Regions from separate parts of the Streptomyces sp. NPDC027663 genome, predicted to be linked through region 2. Evidence: predicted binding sites of a transcription regulator. Region 2 holds the regulator's gene; the other holds the start of a gene.

Region 1 (7,655 bases), on a different contig from region 2:
TGGGCACCACGAACGCCTACCGTGCGCTGATCCTGGCCAACGCGCTCTCCTACGTCCTGGCCGCCGCGCTGGTCCGGCAGACCAGGGAACCGGCCGGGCACGGGCTGGTCGTGGCACAGAGCGACGGCAGCGGGGGCGGCTCCCCCGCCCCCGAGCCGGCTCCCAGCCCCTGGCGGGACCCCGGCTACCTGCTCTTCGTGCTGCTCGACATCCCGATGAACCTGGACGACGCGATCCTGGGCGTCGGTCTGCCGCTGTGGCTGGTGCACCACACCACCGCGCCGCACGCCGTCGTCCCGGCCTTCCTGGTGATCAACACCGTGCTCGTGGTGGTGCTGCAGCTGCACGTCTCGGCCCGGGCCGAGGGTCCGCGCAAGGCCGCCTCGGCAGTGGGCTGGTACGGCGTGACCCTGCTCGCCTGCTGCCTCGTCCTGGCGACCGCCACCGGCGGTGGGGCCTGGTCCGCATCGCTCGCCATGCTCGCGGCCGCGATGCTGGTCACGCTGGCCGAGCTGCTGCGCTCGGTGAGTTCCTGGGAGCTGGCGGTCAGCCTGGCGCCGCCGCGTGCCCGGGCTTCCTATCTGGGCGTGGCCGGGATGGCGCAGTCGGTGCAGAAGTCGGTGGGCCCCCCGCTGCTGACGGGCGTGGTGATGACGGCCGGTCCGGTGGGCTGGCTGGCGCTGGGTGCCGCCGTCACCGGGCTGAGTCTGGTGCAGCGGCAGGCCGGCCTGCGGCGTCTGACGGCCCTGGCGGCGTCCGCGAGCCCCGGCGGAGCCCGCCGCCTGTGCCCGGAGACGCCCGAGGGCGGTACCCCCGGCCGGAAGCTGGGGGTACCGCCCTCGGAGAAGGACAGGTGATCCGGAAGGATCAGAAGTCCATGTCACCGCCCGGCATGCCGCCGCCGGCCGGCGCAGCGGCCTTCTCCGGCTTGTCGGCGATGACGGCCTCGGTGGTGAGGAACAGCGCGGCGATGGAGGCGGCGTTCTGCAGCGCGGAACGGGTCACCTTCGCCGGGTCGATGATGCCCTCGGCGACCAGGTCGACGTACTCGCCGGTCGCGGCGTTCAGGCCGTGGCCCGGGGTCAGGTTGCGCACCTTCTCCACCACGACACCGCCCTCGAGGCCGGCGTTGACGGCGATCTGCTTCAGCGGGGCCTCCAGCGCGATGCGCACGGCGTTGGCGCCGGTCGCCTCGTCACCCTCGAGCTCCAGCTTCTCGAAGACCTGGGAGGCCTGCAGCAGGGCCACGCCACCACCGGCGACGATGCCCTCCTCGACGGCGGCCTTCGCGTTGCGGACGGCGTCCTCGATGCGGTGCTTGCGCTCCTTCAGCTCCACCTCGGTGGCGGCACCGGCCTTGATGACCGCGACACCGCCGGCGAGCTTCGCCAGGCGCTCCTGCAGCTTCTCGCGGTCGTAGTCCGAGTCGCTGTTCTCGATCTCGGCGCGGATCTGGTTCACGCGGCCGTTGACCTGGTCCGAGGAGCCGGCACCGTCGACGATGGTGGTCTCGTCCTTGGTGATGACGACCTTGCGGGCGCGGCCCAGGAGGTCCAGGGTCGCGTTCTCCAGCTTGAGGCCGACCTCCTCGGAGATGACCTCGCCGCCCGTGAGGATGGCGATGTCGCCGAGCATGGCCTTGCGGCGGTCACCGAAGCCCGGGGCCTTGACGGCGACGGACTTGAAGGTGCCGCGGATCTTGTTGACGACCAGGGTCGACAGGGCCTCGCCCTCGACGTCCTCGGCGATGATCAGCAGCGGCTTGCCCGACTGCATGACCTTCTCGAGGAGCGGGAGCAGGTCCTTGACGGAGCCGATCTTGGAGTTGGCGATGAGGATGTACGGGTCCTCGAGCGACGCCTCCATGCGCTCCATGTCGGTCGCGAAGTACGCCGAGATGTAGCCCTTGTCGAAGCGCATGCCCTCGGTGAGCTCAAGCTCCAGACCGAAGGTGTTGCTCTCCTCGACGGTGATGACGCCTTCCTTGCCGACCTTGTCCATGGCCTCGGCGATCAGCTCGCCGATCTGGGTGTCGGCGGCGGAGATGGACGCGGTGGAGGCGATCTGCTCCTTGGTCTCGACGTCCTTCGCCTGCTCCAGCAGGGCGGCGGAGACGGCCTCGACGGCCTTCTCGATACCGCGCTTCAGAGCCATCGGGTTGGCGCCGGCGGCGACGTTGCGCAGGCCTTCCTTGACCAGGGCCTGGGCGAGCACGGTCGCGGTGGTCGTACCGTCACCGGCGACGTCGTCCGTCTTCTTGGCGACTTCCTTGACCAGCTCGGCGCCGATCTTCTCGTACGGGTCCTCGAGCTCGATCTCCTTGGCGATGGAGACACCGTCGTTGGTGATCGTGGGGGCGCCCCACTTCTTCTCGAGGACGACGTTGCGGCCCTTGGGGCCGAGCGTCACCTTCACGGCGTCCGCGAGCTGGTTCATGCCGCGCTCGAGGCCGCGCCGCGCCTCCTCGTCGAACGCGATGATCTTGGCCATGTGAAGTGGTCCCTCCAGGACTGGGGGTGATTCCTTCGGACCGCGCCCGCGCCCGCGACGGACGGCTCGCCGGCCGCGTGGTTCCTTGCCCCACTTGGCCTGCGGGCCTCACCGACCCGGTCCTTCGTTGTCACTCTCACCTTCAGAGTGCTAACGCCAATGATTAGCACTCGGCATGCCCGAGTGCAAGGCGCACCCGCGAAGCGGGTTCGCCGAAGGGTGGCGGTCCCGGGCGCCGGGCGGGCGCAACCGGCCGGCGCGGCAGGGCACCGTCAGCCGTCCGCGGACACGGGGGCACCGGCACGGCGAAGGGCCCGCACCCTGTGCGAGGTGCGGGCCCTTCGTGCAAGAAACGTTCAGGCGGTGACGCGAACCATGTCGGCCTGCGGACCCTTCTGGCCCTGCGAGATCTCGAACTCGACCCGCTGGCCCTCTTCCAGGGTGCGGTAGCCGTCCATCTGAATCGCGCTGTAGTGGACGAAGACGTCCGCACCACCGTCGACCGCGATGAAGCCGTACCCCTTCTCCGCGTTGAACCACTTGACGGTGCCCTGAGCCATGCCTAACTCCCCTATTACTGGCCCTTGCACAGATCCACACTTCGCGGACCCGGGTCAGACCTCGCCCCCTCAACTGGTCGGGGGCGTGCGCCGGAACGCGTCGACCGCGGCTGAATGTATCTGTCCAACTGCCGTCTGCAACAGGTCAATCGGACGAGAATTCTGGACGCACACGGTCCGAAATGTGGTGAGAATTCGCCCGAATTCAGGGCAAGTCGGGCTCCATAAAAGGAGCAAATGCCGCATAAAACCCGAGTACTTTGGCTACTTCTTGTCGGGCTCTGCGGCATCAATCCAGGGCCCGTGACCCGAAGACCACGGCCGTGTTCCCCAACTGTACCGCGCTCAATCACACAGAATTGCCCCCTCCGCTTCTCTCACGGAGGGGGCAATCGGATGAACAATGGGTAACTGCTGTTACCCAAGGTAATAATCAGCCTCCGGCGACCGCCGGAATGATCGAGACGCCGGCGCCCTCGGGGGTCGCCGTGTCCAGACCCTGCTCGAAGCGGACGTCGTCGTCGTTGACGTACACATTGACGAACCGGCGCAGCTTGCCCTGGTCGTCCAGGACCCGGGCGGAGATCCCGGCGTGGTTCTTCTCCAGGTCGGTGATGACCTCGGCGAGGGTCGCGCCCTCGGCGCTGACCTCGGCCCGGCCACCGGTGTAGGTGCGCAGGATGGTGGGGATGCGAACGGTCACGCTCATGCGAGGCCAGCCTCTCGGAAGGAGTCCAGGGTCGGGCGGATGGTGGCGCTGAGGCCGGTCCCGGCCACCGCGTCGAGGGTCTTCAGGCCGTCGCCGGTGTTGAGGACGACCGTGGTCTTCGCCGGGTCCAGCACGCCGTCCTCGAGCAGCTTGCGGGTGACACCGACGGTCACCCCGCCCGCCGTCTCGGCGAAGATGCCCTCCGTGCGGGCCAGCAGCTTGATGGCGTCCACGACCTGCTCGTCCGTCACGTCCTCCACGGCGCCGCCGGTGCGGCGCGCGATGTCCAGGACGTACGGCCCGTCGGCCGGGTTGCCGATGGCGAGGGACTTGGCGATGGTGTTCGGCTTCTGCGGGCGGACCACGTCGTGTCCGGCCTTGAAGGCGGTGGACACCGGCGAGCAGCCCTCGGCCTGGGCGCCGAAGATCTTGTACGGCCTGTCCTCGACAAGGCCGAGCTTGATCAGCTCCTGCAGACCCTTGTCGATCTTCGTGAGCTGGGAGCCGGAGGCGATCGGGACCACGATCTGGTCGGGCAGCCGCCAGCCGAGCTGCTCGCAGATCTCGTACGCCAGGGTCTTGGAGCCCTCCGCGTAGTACGGCCGCAGGTTCACGTTGACGAAGCCCCAGCCCTCGCCGGCCGGGTCGCCGATCAGCTCGGAGCAGAAGCGGTTCACGTCGTCGTAGTTGCCCTCGATGCCGACGAGTTCGCCGCCGTAGACCGCGGCCATGACGACCTTGCCCTGCTCCAGGTCGTGCGGGATGAACACGCAGGACCGGAAACCGGCCCGGGCCGCGGCGGCACCGACGGCACCGGCCAGGTTGCCGGTGGAGGAGCAGGAGAGCGTGGTGAAGCCGAAGGCGCGGGCGGCCTCCAGGGCCTGGGCGACGACGCGGTCCTTGAAGGAGTGCGTCGGGTTGCCGGAGTCGTCCTTGATGTACAGCCCGCCGGTGACGCCCAGCTCGCCGGCCAGGTTGTCGGCCTTGACGAGCTTGGTCCAGCCCGGGTTGATGTTCGGCTTGCCGGCGACGTCCGCCGGGACCGGCAGCAGGGGCGCGTAGCGCCAGATGTTCGCGGGGCCGGCCTCGATGCGCGCCCGCAGCTCTTCGGTGTCGTAGGCGGAGAAGTCGTAGGCGATCTCCAGCGGGCCGAAACACTCCTCGCAGGCGAACACCGGTCCGAGCGGCACCCGGTGACCGCACTCGCGACAGCTGAGGGCCGCGGCGGGGCCGAGGTCTACGGTGGAACTGCTGGTGGTGGCAACTGTCTGCACAGCCATGGAGGCGAGGCCCTTTCTCCTCATCTTCCTCACGACGCACTTCGCCGTGAGACGGATTTGGCACCTTCCCTAGCCGGGAGCCTCGCGGAAACGATCAAGACTGATCTACGAGAACCGACTGGAGGGTTGCCGGGGCTTCATCGGGCCGTGTCCCTCTGCCCCTCTGGATGAGCTGTATGCGGTTGTGGACGCCGGTGACCCCCGACATGCGATGGTCATCGGCGTTGTTCAAGACTGTAACCGAAGGCCAGGACAGTTGAGATAGTCGTCCGAACCGCGAGATGGATCACACGCTGTCACCGAGTGTGATCACGACAGTGAGGAGCCGCAGACCGTGCTGGAAGAAGTCGAGCGCTGGCTGGCCGAGCGGTCCTGGTCCGTGGCCGATCGACCGCTCCACCGCATCCTGGCCGCCAAGCAGCGCACGGGCCACACGATCAGCGTCGTACTGCCCGCCCTCAACGAGGAGGAGACGGTCGGCGACATCGTCGCGACCATCCGTCACGACCTCGTGGAGAAGGTCCCGCTCGTCGACGAGATCGTCGTCGTCGACTCCGGATCCACCGACCGCACCTCCGAGGTCGCCGCCGGCGCGGGCGCCCGCGTGGTCCACCGCGACGACATCCTGCCCCGCCTGCCCGCCGTCCCCGGCAAGGGTGAGGTGCTGTGGCGCTCCCTGCTGGTGACCGGCGGGGACATCCTCTGCTTCGTCGACGCGGACCTGAAGGAGTTCTCCTCCGACTTCGTCTCCGGGATCGTCGGCCCACTGCTCACCGACCCGGGCCTCGAACTGGTCAAGGCGATGTACGACCGCCCGCTCGGCACCGGATCCGATGCGCTCGCCGCCGGTACGGCCGGCGGACAGGGCGGCCGGGTCACCGAGCTGATGGCCCGCCCCCTGCTGAACATGCACTGGCCCCAGCTGGCCGGTTTCGTGCAGCCGCTGGGGGGCGAGTACGCGGCCCGCCGGTCCCTGCTGGAACAGCTGCCGTTCCCCGTGGGCTACGGCGTGGAGCTGGGCATGCTCGTGGACGCGCTGCACCTGGTCGGCCTGGACGCGCTGGCCCAGGTCGACGTGGGCGTGCGCAGACACCGCCACCAGGACGGGCAGGCCCTCGGCCGGATGGCCGCCGCCATCTACCGCACGGCCCAGCTCCGGCTGGCCCGCGGCCATCTGGTCCGGCCCGCGCTGACCCAGTTCGAACGGGGCGAGGACGGGTTCGAGCCGCGTACCTACTCGGTGGACACCGAGGAACGGCCGCCGATGCTGGAGATCGCCGAGTACGCCGACCGGAAGGTGGCGTGAACGGGCCGTATACGGTCTCTTCCCGGACGGAACGTACGTTTGAGCGTTTCCGGGCCGGGCTAGGTTGAGGCGTATGGCTTCCTCGCGTGGTGCTGCGGAAAAGGCTCAGGTGCTGGTCGCGTCGAATCGCGGCCCGGTCTCCCATCAGGTGAGCGAGGACGGCTCGCTGCACGCCAGGCGGGGCGGTGGCGGACTCGTCTCGGGGTTGTCCGCCATCGGGTCGGACGCGGACTCCGTATGGGTGTGCGCCGCGCTCGGCGAGGGCGACCGGGAGGCCGTACGGCGCGCGGCCGGCGGGCTGCTGCCGGCCGAGGACACCGGCGGGCAGCGGGTGCGGATGCTCGACATCGACGCGACCGTGCACGCCGAGGCGTACAACGGCATCGCCAACTCGGTCCTCTGGTTCGTCCACCACATGCTGTACCAGACCCCGCTGGAACCGGTCTTCGACGCGGAATTCCGGCGCCAGTGGGCGTCGTACGAGGCCTACAACCAGGCGTTCGCCGAGGCGCTCGCCCAGGAGGCCGCCGAGGGCGCGGCGGTGCTGATCCAGGACTACCACCTGGCCCTCGCCCCCCGCATGCTCCGCCGGCTCCGCCCCGACCTGCGCATCGGCCACTTCTCGCACACCCCCTGGGCCCCGCCGGACTACTTCCGTCTGCTGCCGGACGACATCGCGACCGAGCTGCTGACCGGCATCCTCGGTGCCGACCGGGCCGCGTTCCTCACCCGGCGGTGGGCGGACGCGTTCAAGGACTGCTGCCACGCCGTGCTCGGGCCCGGCATCCCCTCCGGCACCCGGATCGGGGTGCACGGGCTGGGCGCGGACGCCGACTTCCTGCGCAAGCGGGCGCACGAGCCCGACGTGGCCGAGCGGATGGCGGCACTGCGGAAGGAGATCGGCACCGCGCCGGACGGTACGGCACGCCGGGCCGTCGTCCGGGTGGACCGCACCGAGCTGTCCAAGAACATCGTGCGCGGGCTGCTGGCGTACGAGCAGCTGCTGGAGGACCACCCCGAGTGGCGGGAGAAGGTCGTCCACGTGGCCTTCGCCTACCCCTCCCGGCAGGACCTCGCCGTGTACCGCGAGTACACCGCCGGGGTGCAGCGGGTCGCGGACGAGATCAACGAGCGGTACGGCACGGCGGACTGGAAGCCGGTCGTGCTGCACGTGAAGGACGACTTCGCCCGCTCCCTGGCCGCGTACCGGCTGGCCGACGTGGCCCTGGTCAATCCCATCCGGGACGGCATGAACCTGGTCGCCAAGGAGGTCCCGGTCGTCTCCGACGAGGGCTGCGCGCTGGTGCTGT
Region 2 (7,655 bases):
GAGCACGGACGGCACCGCGGACGACCGACGACACCGACCGGCCACACCGAGCGGCACCGTCTCGCCGCCCCCGGTGGAGCGCGTTGTCAGCCGCCCATCAGCAGCCACTCCTGGAGTTCGACCAGGTTGCCCTCGGGGTCCTTGAGGTGGGCCACCCGCATGCGGTCGGTCATCAGGGCCGGGCCGTGCAGCAGTGCCGCGCCCCGGGAGGTGATCTCCGCGCAGTAGGAGCCGAGGTCGTCGACGCGCAGGACGACCAGGGAACGGTGCCCGGTGGCGGTCTCCTCCAGCTCGTTCAGGACCTGTGCCATCATCGCCCGGTCCTGCAGCGCGATCCCGGCGGAGCCGGTGTGCGGGCTGAACTTCTCGTACGGGCCCACGGCCGCCCCGGACTGCGGCTTGAGGCCGAGGACATCGGCGTAGAAGCGGTAGCAGGCCGGGAAGTCGGTGACGAGGAGCCGGACTTGAGCGAGTTCCACGATGTCCTTCCGACGGGTCAGGACCAGCGGCCGGTGCGGCCCAGGAGCAGGGCCGCGGCGGCGGTGCCGGCGGTGGATGTGCGCAACACGGTGGGGCCGAGGACGTACGGCTTGGCGCCCGCCTCCACGAAGAGCGCCAGCTCGTCCCGGGAGACCCCGCCCTCGGGGCCGACGACCAGCATGATCTCACCCTCGGCGGGCAGTTCCGCGGTGGCGAGCGCTTCACTGCCGTGCTCGAAGTCCGAGTGCAGTACGGCGGCGAAGTCGGCTTCGGCCAGAAGTGCGGCAACCTGTCTGGTCGTCGCCGCGTCCGCGACCTCGGGGAAGCGGACCCGGCGCGACTGCTTGCCGGCCTCCCGGGCGGTGGACCGCCACTTGCCGAGGGCCTTCAGGCCGCGGTCGCCCTTCCACTGGGTGATGCAGCGGGCGGCCTGCCAGGGCACGATCGCGTCGACACCGACCTCGGTCATGGTCTCGACGGCGACCTCTCCCCGGTCGCCCTTGGGAAGCGCCTGGACGACCGTGATCCGGGGGCGGGGCTCCGGCTCCTCGGACACACCCGACATGTGGACGATCAGCCGGTCCTTGCCCTCGCTGCCGATCACCTCGCACACCGCGTAGCGCCCGGCGCCATCGGTGAGTACGACCTCCTCGCCGGGCTGCAGCCGCTTCACGGAGACCGCGTGGCGTCCCTCGGGGCCGTCCAGGACGTACCGGTGGCCGTCCGGGTCGAAGTGCCCGACGACGAAGACGGGGGCCGTCATCGGACGTCACCCCCGGCCGACAACGCTGTCCGGGCGGCGGCGAGTTCGGCCGCCAGCGTCTCCACCAGCTGCCCGGCCGGCAGTTCCCGGGCCAGCCGGTGCCCCTGGCCCGCCCACAGCGCCATGCCCTGTGCGTCCCCGGCCTTGGCGGCGGCCTTGCGCAGCGGTGCGGTCAGGTGGTGGATGTCGGGATAGGCGGCGGGGGCGTACGGCCCGTGCTCGCGCAGGAAGCGGTTGGCCAGGCCGCGCGCCGGGCGGCCGGAGAAGGCGCGGGTCAGCTCGGTGCGCGCGAACAGGGGGTTGGTCAGCGCCTGCTTGTGCAGGGCGTGGGCGCCGGACTCGTGGGTGGCGAGGAACGCGGTGCCCAGCTGGGCCGCGCTCGCACCGGCGGCGAGGACGGCGGCGATCTGGCTGCCGCGCATGATGCCGCCGGCGGCCACGACCGGGATGCGCACCGCCTCGCGGATCTGCGCGACCAGCGACAGCAGTCCGATGCCCGAGCCGTCGTTCTCCGGCAGGTCCCGGTGGGTGCCCTGGTGCCCGCCGGCCTCCACGCCCTGGGCGATCACCGCGTCCGCCCCGGCCCGCTCGACCGCGCGGGCCTCCTCGGCGGTGGTCGCGGTGACCAGGGTGAACGTGCCGGCCCGGCGGAATCTCTCGAACACCTCGCGGCCCGGCACACCGAAGTGGAACGAGACCACCGGCACCGGGTTGTCGAGGAGGACGGCGAGCTTGGCCTCGTAACCGTCGTCCCGTCCGCTGTCCGGGTCGCCCAGCTCGGTCTCGTACCAGGCGGCTTCCCCGGCCAGCTGGTGGGCGTAGACCTCCACGGCACCGGCATCCGGGGGCGCGGCTGCAACCGCTCCGGTGGAGTCGGCGCCCGCACCGGGATGGTCGGACTGCGGTATGAACACGTTCACGCCGAAGGGACGGCTCGTGAGCCCCCGCAGCTGCTTGATCTCCTGGTACATGCCGTCGGCGGTCTTGTATCCGGCGGCGAGGAACCCGAGAGCGCCGGCCTCGGAGACGGCGGCGGCGAGCTGCGGCACGGAGACGCCGCCCGCCATGGGGGCCTGCACGATCGGGTGGGGAAAGAGATCGGTCAGCGCGGAGGACATGACCGCATGGTGTCACGTCCTCCGAACAAGTCCGAATCGGGTCTTCCCCATGGCACATGCCACTTCTCGGCCGACCGGACAGGGTGACCTCAGCGTCCGTTGAACGCGTCCTTCAGCCGCGAGAACAACCCCTGCTGCCCCGGCTGGAACTGCCCCTGCGGGCGCTCCTCGCCGCGCAGCTTGGCCAGCTCGCGCAGGAGGCGTTCCTGCTCGGGGTCGAGCTTGGTCGGGGTGGTGACCTCGACGTGCACGATCAGGTCGCCCCGGCCGCCGCCGCGCAGATGCGTGACGCCCCGGCCGTGCAGCGGGATCGACTGGCCGGACTGGGTGCCGGGCCGGATGTCGACCTCCTCCAGGCCGTCCAGGGTCTCCAGCGGCACCTTGGTGCCGAGGGCCGCCGCCGTCATCGGGATCGTCACCGTGCAGTGCAGGTCGTCACCGCGCCGCTGGAACGTCGGGTGCGGCAGCTCGTGGATCTCGACGTACAGGTCACCGGCCGGACCGCCGCCCGGGCCGACCTCGCCCTCGCCGGCGAGCTGGATCCGTGTGCCGTTGTCGACACCGGCCGGGATCTTCACGGTGAGCGTGCGCCGCGAGCGGACGCGGCCGTCGCCGGCGCACTCCGGGCACGGGGTCGGGACCACCGTGCCGAAGCCCTGGCACTGGGGGCAGGGCCGGGAGGTCATGACCTGGCCCAGGAAGGACCGGGTGACCTGGGACACCTCACCGCGGCCGCGGCACATGTCACATGTCTGGGCGGACGTGCCCGGGGCAGCGCCCTCGCCGTTGCAGGTGTTGCAGACGACCGCGGTGTCGACCTGAATGTCCTTGGTCGTGCCGAAGGCCGCCTCGTCCAGCTCCACCTCGATCCGGATCATCGCGTCCTGGCCGCGCCGGGTGCGCGAGCGCGGCCCGCGCTGCGACGCCGTACCGAAGAACGCGTCCATGATGTCGGAGAAGTTGCCGAAGCCACCGGCACCGAAGCCGCCCGCGCCGGCGCCGCCGGACTGGGAGAGCGGGTCGCCGCCGAGGTCGTAGACCTGCTTCTTCTGCGGGTCCGACAGCACCTCGTAAGCGGCGTTGATCTCCTTGAACCGCTCCTGGGTCTTCGGGTCCGGGTTGACGTCCGGGTGCAGCTCGCGCGCGAGCCGACGGAACGCCTTCTTGATCTCATCCTGCGACGCGTCGCGGCGCACGCCGAGAACGGCGTAATAGTCCGTGGCCACTTACGACTCCGCCAGGATCTGTCCGACGTACCGTGCCACTGCGCGTACCGCTCCCATCGTTCCCGGGTAGTCCATGCGGGTCGGTCCGACCACGCCGAGCTTGGCAACCGCCTCGCCGCCCGAACCGTAGCCCACCGACACCACGGAGGTGGAGTTGAGTCCTTCGTGGGCGTTCTCGTGGCCGATGCGCACGGTCACGCCCGGATCCTTCGCCTCGCCCAGGAGCTTGAGGAGCACGACCTGCTCCTCCAGTGCCTCCAGGACGGGCCGGATCGTGAGGGGAAAGTCATGCCCGAAGCGGGTGAGATTGGCGGTGCCGCCGATCATCAGCCGCTCCTCGTTCTCCTCGACGAGTGTCTCCAGGAGAGTGGAGAGCACGGTGGAGACCGTACCGCGGTCCTCGGGCTCGAAGGCCTCCGGCAGGTCCTCGACCAGCTTCGGCACGTCCGTGAACCGGCGGCCCGCGACCCGGCTGTTGAGCCGCGCCCGCAGATCCGCCAGCGAGGACTCGCCGAACGGCGCCGGGCAGTCGACCATCCGCTGCTCGACCCGGCCGGTGTCCGTGATCAGCACGAGCATCACGCGCGCGGGGGCGAGTGAGAGAAGCTCCACATGCCGGACGGTGGACCGGGTCAGGGACGGGTACTGCACGACGGCGACCTGCCGGGTGAGCTGCGCGAGCAGCCGCACGGTCCGCGCGACGACGTCGTCGAGGTCGACGGCGCCCTCCAGGAAGTTCTGGATCGCCCGCCGCTCGGGCGCGGTCATCGGCTTCACGCCCGCGAGCTTGTCGACGAACAGCCGGTAGCCCTTGTCGGTGGGGATGCGCCCGGCACTGGTGTGCGGCTGGGCGATGAACCCCTCGTCCTCCAGGGCCGCCATGTCGTTGCGGACGGTGGCCGGGGAGACGCCGAGGTTGTGCCGCTCGGTGAGCGCCTTGGAACCGACCGGCTCCTCGGTGCCCACGTAGTCCTGGACGATGGCGCGCAGTACCTGAAGCCTGCGTTCACTCAGCATTCGCGCGCACCTCCAGCACGTCCGTCCGTCCCCTCGGTCCCTTTCGGGTCGCCCACCTGGCACTCTTCCCTTGGGAGTGCCAGCGTTCCCCGGCCCAGTGTACGGCTGTCGGGTACACCCTGGGCAAGGTCCGGCCCCCGTACCGGGTCGTACCGCTAGCGTCGCCGGTATGACCGTGACTTGGGAAGAGCTGGGCTGGGAACGGCTGGCGGCCGGGGTGGGGCGGTGCCGGCTGCCCGGCTGGGACTGCACCGCAGGGCTGGTCGTCGGCGCGGGTACGGCGCTGGTGGTGGACGCCGGGTCGAGCCTGGCCGAGGGGGCGCGGCTGCGGGCGCAGGCCCAGGAACTGGCCGGCGGCCGTGTGACCCATCTCGCGCTGACCCACCCCCACTTCGACCACGTCTTCGGTGCGCCCGCCTTCGCCGGCGCGCAGGTGTACGCGGCCGTGGGCCTGGACGCGGTGCTGGCGTACGAGCGGGCGGAGCTGCGTCTGGACGCGCTCAGGAACGGCCTGCCGCCCGCGGCCGTGGAGGAGGCGGTGGAGACGCTGGTCCCGCCCGGCCACCTGGTCTCCGGCGAGTGGACCCTCGACCTCGGCGACGGCCGGCAGGCGCTGCTGGCCAACGTGGGCCCCGGTCACACCGCGTACGACTTGGCGGTCCTCGTGCCGGGGGATCCGGAGGTGGTCTTCTGCGGCGACCTGGTGGAGGAGTCCGGCGAGCCCCAGGCGGGCCCGGACGCGGTCCCGTCCCGCTGGCCGGACGCGCTCGACCGGCTGCTGGCGCTCGGCGGCGAGGACGCGCTCTACGTACCCGGTCACGGTGCGGTGGTGGACGCGGGGTTCGTCCGTCGCCAACGGGACGCCCTGGCAGCGCGGTTCGGTGTGAGCTGAGCCGCCGGGGCGGCTCCTGCACGGCGTGTCGTGAGCGGTGGCGTGCGGCTTCTCCTATCGTCATCCGAATGCGCCCACCCGCCTCCCGCCGCCGCCCTTCCCACGAGGGCCCTTCGGGCCCGCGCCCTCGTGTGTACTCCGCCGACCTGACCCCGCCCTGGAAGAAGCCGCAGTCCGTGCCGGAGGTACCGGCCGAGCCGGGCCTGGTCGTGGAGGAGCCCGGCACCGGGTTCTGCGGGGCGGTGATCCGCTGCGAGGCGGGCACGGTCACCCTGGAGGACCGCTTCGGCAAGCACCGGGTGTTCCCGCTGGAACCGCGCGGCTTCCTGCTGGAGGGACGGGTCGTGACGCTGGTCCGGCCCTCGTCCGGCGGCCCGGCGCGGCCCGCCCGCACGGCCTCCGGTTCGGTCGCCGTCCCCGGCGCACGCGCGCGCGTGGCCCGCGCCGGCCGTATCTACGTCGAGGGCCGGCACGACGCCGAGCTGGTCGAGAAGGTGTGGGGCGACGACCTGCGCATCGAGGGCGTGGTCGTGGAGTACCTGGAGGGCGTGGACGACCTGCCGGCGATCGTGACCGAGTTCGCCCCCGGGCCGGACGCCCGTCTGGGCGTGCTCGTGGACCATCTGGTTCCGGGCACGAAGGAGTGGCGCATCGCACAGTCGGTGACGAGCGAGCACGCGCTGGTGGTCGGCCATCCGTACATCGACGTCTGGCAGGCGGTGAAGCCGGCCTCGCTCGGCATCCCGGGCTGGCCGGCCGTCCCGAAGGGCCAGGACTGGAAGACGGGCGTCTGCCGGGCCCTGGGGTGGCCGGCGGAGAACACCGGGGCGGTCTGGCAGGCGATCCTGCAGCGGGTGGGGTCCTACAAGGACCTGGAGCCCGAGCTGCTCGGGCGGGTGGAGGAACTGATCGATTTCGTCACGGGCGGCGGCGCGGCCTGACCCACGTGGCGTCCGCCGCCCCCGCGGCCGGCACGTCATGCCAGCAGGCGCTGCCCTCGTGGCGGTTCAGCACCCAGGCGCTGCCCTTGTGGCCGGTTCAGTCCACCAGGCGCTGCCCTCGATCGCCGGCACGTCGGGCCAGCAGGCGCTGACCCCGGTGGCCGGCACGCCGGGCCACGAGGCCGTTGCCCCCGGTGGCCGGTTCAGTCCACCAGGTCCCGTACCACCGCGTCCGCCAGCAGCCGCCCGCGCAGTGTCAGCACGGCCCGTCCCTCCTCGTACGGGCCCTGCTGGAGCAGCCCGTCCGCCAGCGCCCGCCGGGAAGCCGCGAGGCCCTCCTCCTTCAGCAGGGCCAGCGGCACCCCCTCCCGCAGCCGCAGCTCCAGCAGGATCCGCTCCACTCGCCGGTCCTCGTCCGACAGCAGCTCGCGGCCGGCGCCCGGGGAGCGGCCGGAGGCGAGGGCGGCCGCGTAGGCGCCCGGGTGCTTGACGTTCCACCAGCGCACCCCGCCGACGTGCGAGTGCGCGCCCGGTCCGGCGCCCCACCAGTCGGCGCCCCGCCAGTACAGCTCGTTGTGCAGGCAGCGGCCCGCCGCGGAGGTGGCCCAGTTGGAGACCTCGTACCAGTCGAAGCCCGCCTCGGTCAGCAGTTCCTCGGCGATCAGGTACCGGTCGGCGTGCACGTCGTCGTCGGTCATCGGGATCTCGCCCCGGCGGATCCGGCGGGCGAGCTGGGTGCCCTCCTCCACGATGAGCGCATAGGCGCTGACGTGGTCGGGGCCGGCGCTCAGGGCGGCCTGGAGGGAGGCCCGCCAGTCGTCGTCCGACTCCCCGGGCGTGCCGTAGATCAGATCCAGGTTGACGTGCTCGAACCCCGCCGCCTTCGCCTCCGCGACGCACGCTTCGGGGCGGCCGGGGGTGTGGGTGCGGTCGAGGACCTTCAGCACGTGCTGCTTCGCGCTCTGCATGCCGAAGGAGATCCGGTTGAAGCCGCCCTCGCGGAGAGTGGCGAGATACGCCGGGCCGACGGACTCCGGGTTCGCCTCTGTGGTGACCTCGGCGTCCCGCGCGAGCCCGAACTCGTCGCGGATCACGCCCAGCATCCGCACCAGGTCCTCGGCGGCCAGCAGCGTCGGCGTACCGCCGCCGACGAAGACCGTGCGGACCTCGCGCGGGTCGTCGCCCAGCACCTTCCGTGCCAGCCGGATCTCGTCCGCC

The links. The regulator HrcA, encoded in region 2, represses chaperone genes, less so after heat shock. The targets are predictions, from matches to a motif close to TTNGCACTCNGNNNNNCNGAGTGCNAA.
Region 1: a site for HrcA is predicted at 2,654-2,680, ahead of groL (chaperonin GroEL). Genes of this name have one in related genera too.

Annotation. Positions count from the first base shown of each region.
Region 1 covers NZ_JBVHSK010000006.1:133,816-141,470, reverse strand. Annotated here, with positions in the region: gene ACZ4SF_RS18455 (MFS transporter) at 1-857, shown strand, start outside; gene groL (chaperonin GroEL) at 868-2,490, opposite strand; gene ACZ4SF_RS18445 (cold-shock protein) at 2,847-3,050, opposite strand; gene ACZ4SF_RS18440 (MoaD/ThiS family protein) at 3,484-3,759, opposite strand; gene thrC (threonine synthase) at 3,756-5,039, opposite strand; SAM riboswitch class I at 5,057-5,213, opposite strand; gene ACZ4SF_RS18430 (glucosyl-3-phosphoglycerate synthase) at 5,374-6,345, shown strand; gene ACZ4SF_RS18425 (alpha,alpha-trehalose-phosphate synthase (UDP-forming)) at 6,419-7,655, shown strand, end outside.
Region 2 covers NZ_JBVHSK010000001.1:602,956-610,610, reverse strand. Annotated here, with positions in the region: gene ACZ4SF_RS02675 (VOC family protein) at 87-479, opposite strand; gene ACZ4SF_RS02670 (16S rRNA (uracil(1498)-N(3))-methyltransferase) at 497-1,243, opposite strand; gene ACZ4SF_RS02665 (nitronate monooxygenase) at 1,240-2,361, opposite strand; gene dnaJ (molecular chaperone DnaJ) at 2,451-3,587, opposite strand; gene hrcA (heat-inducible transcriptional repressor HrcA) at 3,588-4,604, opposite strand; gene ACZ4SF_RS02650 (MBL fold metallo-hydrolase) at 4,774-5,496, shown strand; gene ACZ4SF_RS02645 (DUF3097 domain-containing protein) at 5,565-6,437, shown strand; gene hemW (radical SAM family heme chaperone HemW) at 6,641-7,655, opposite strand, start outside.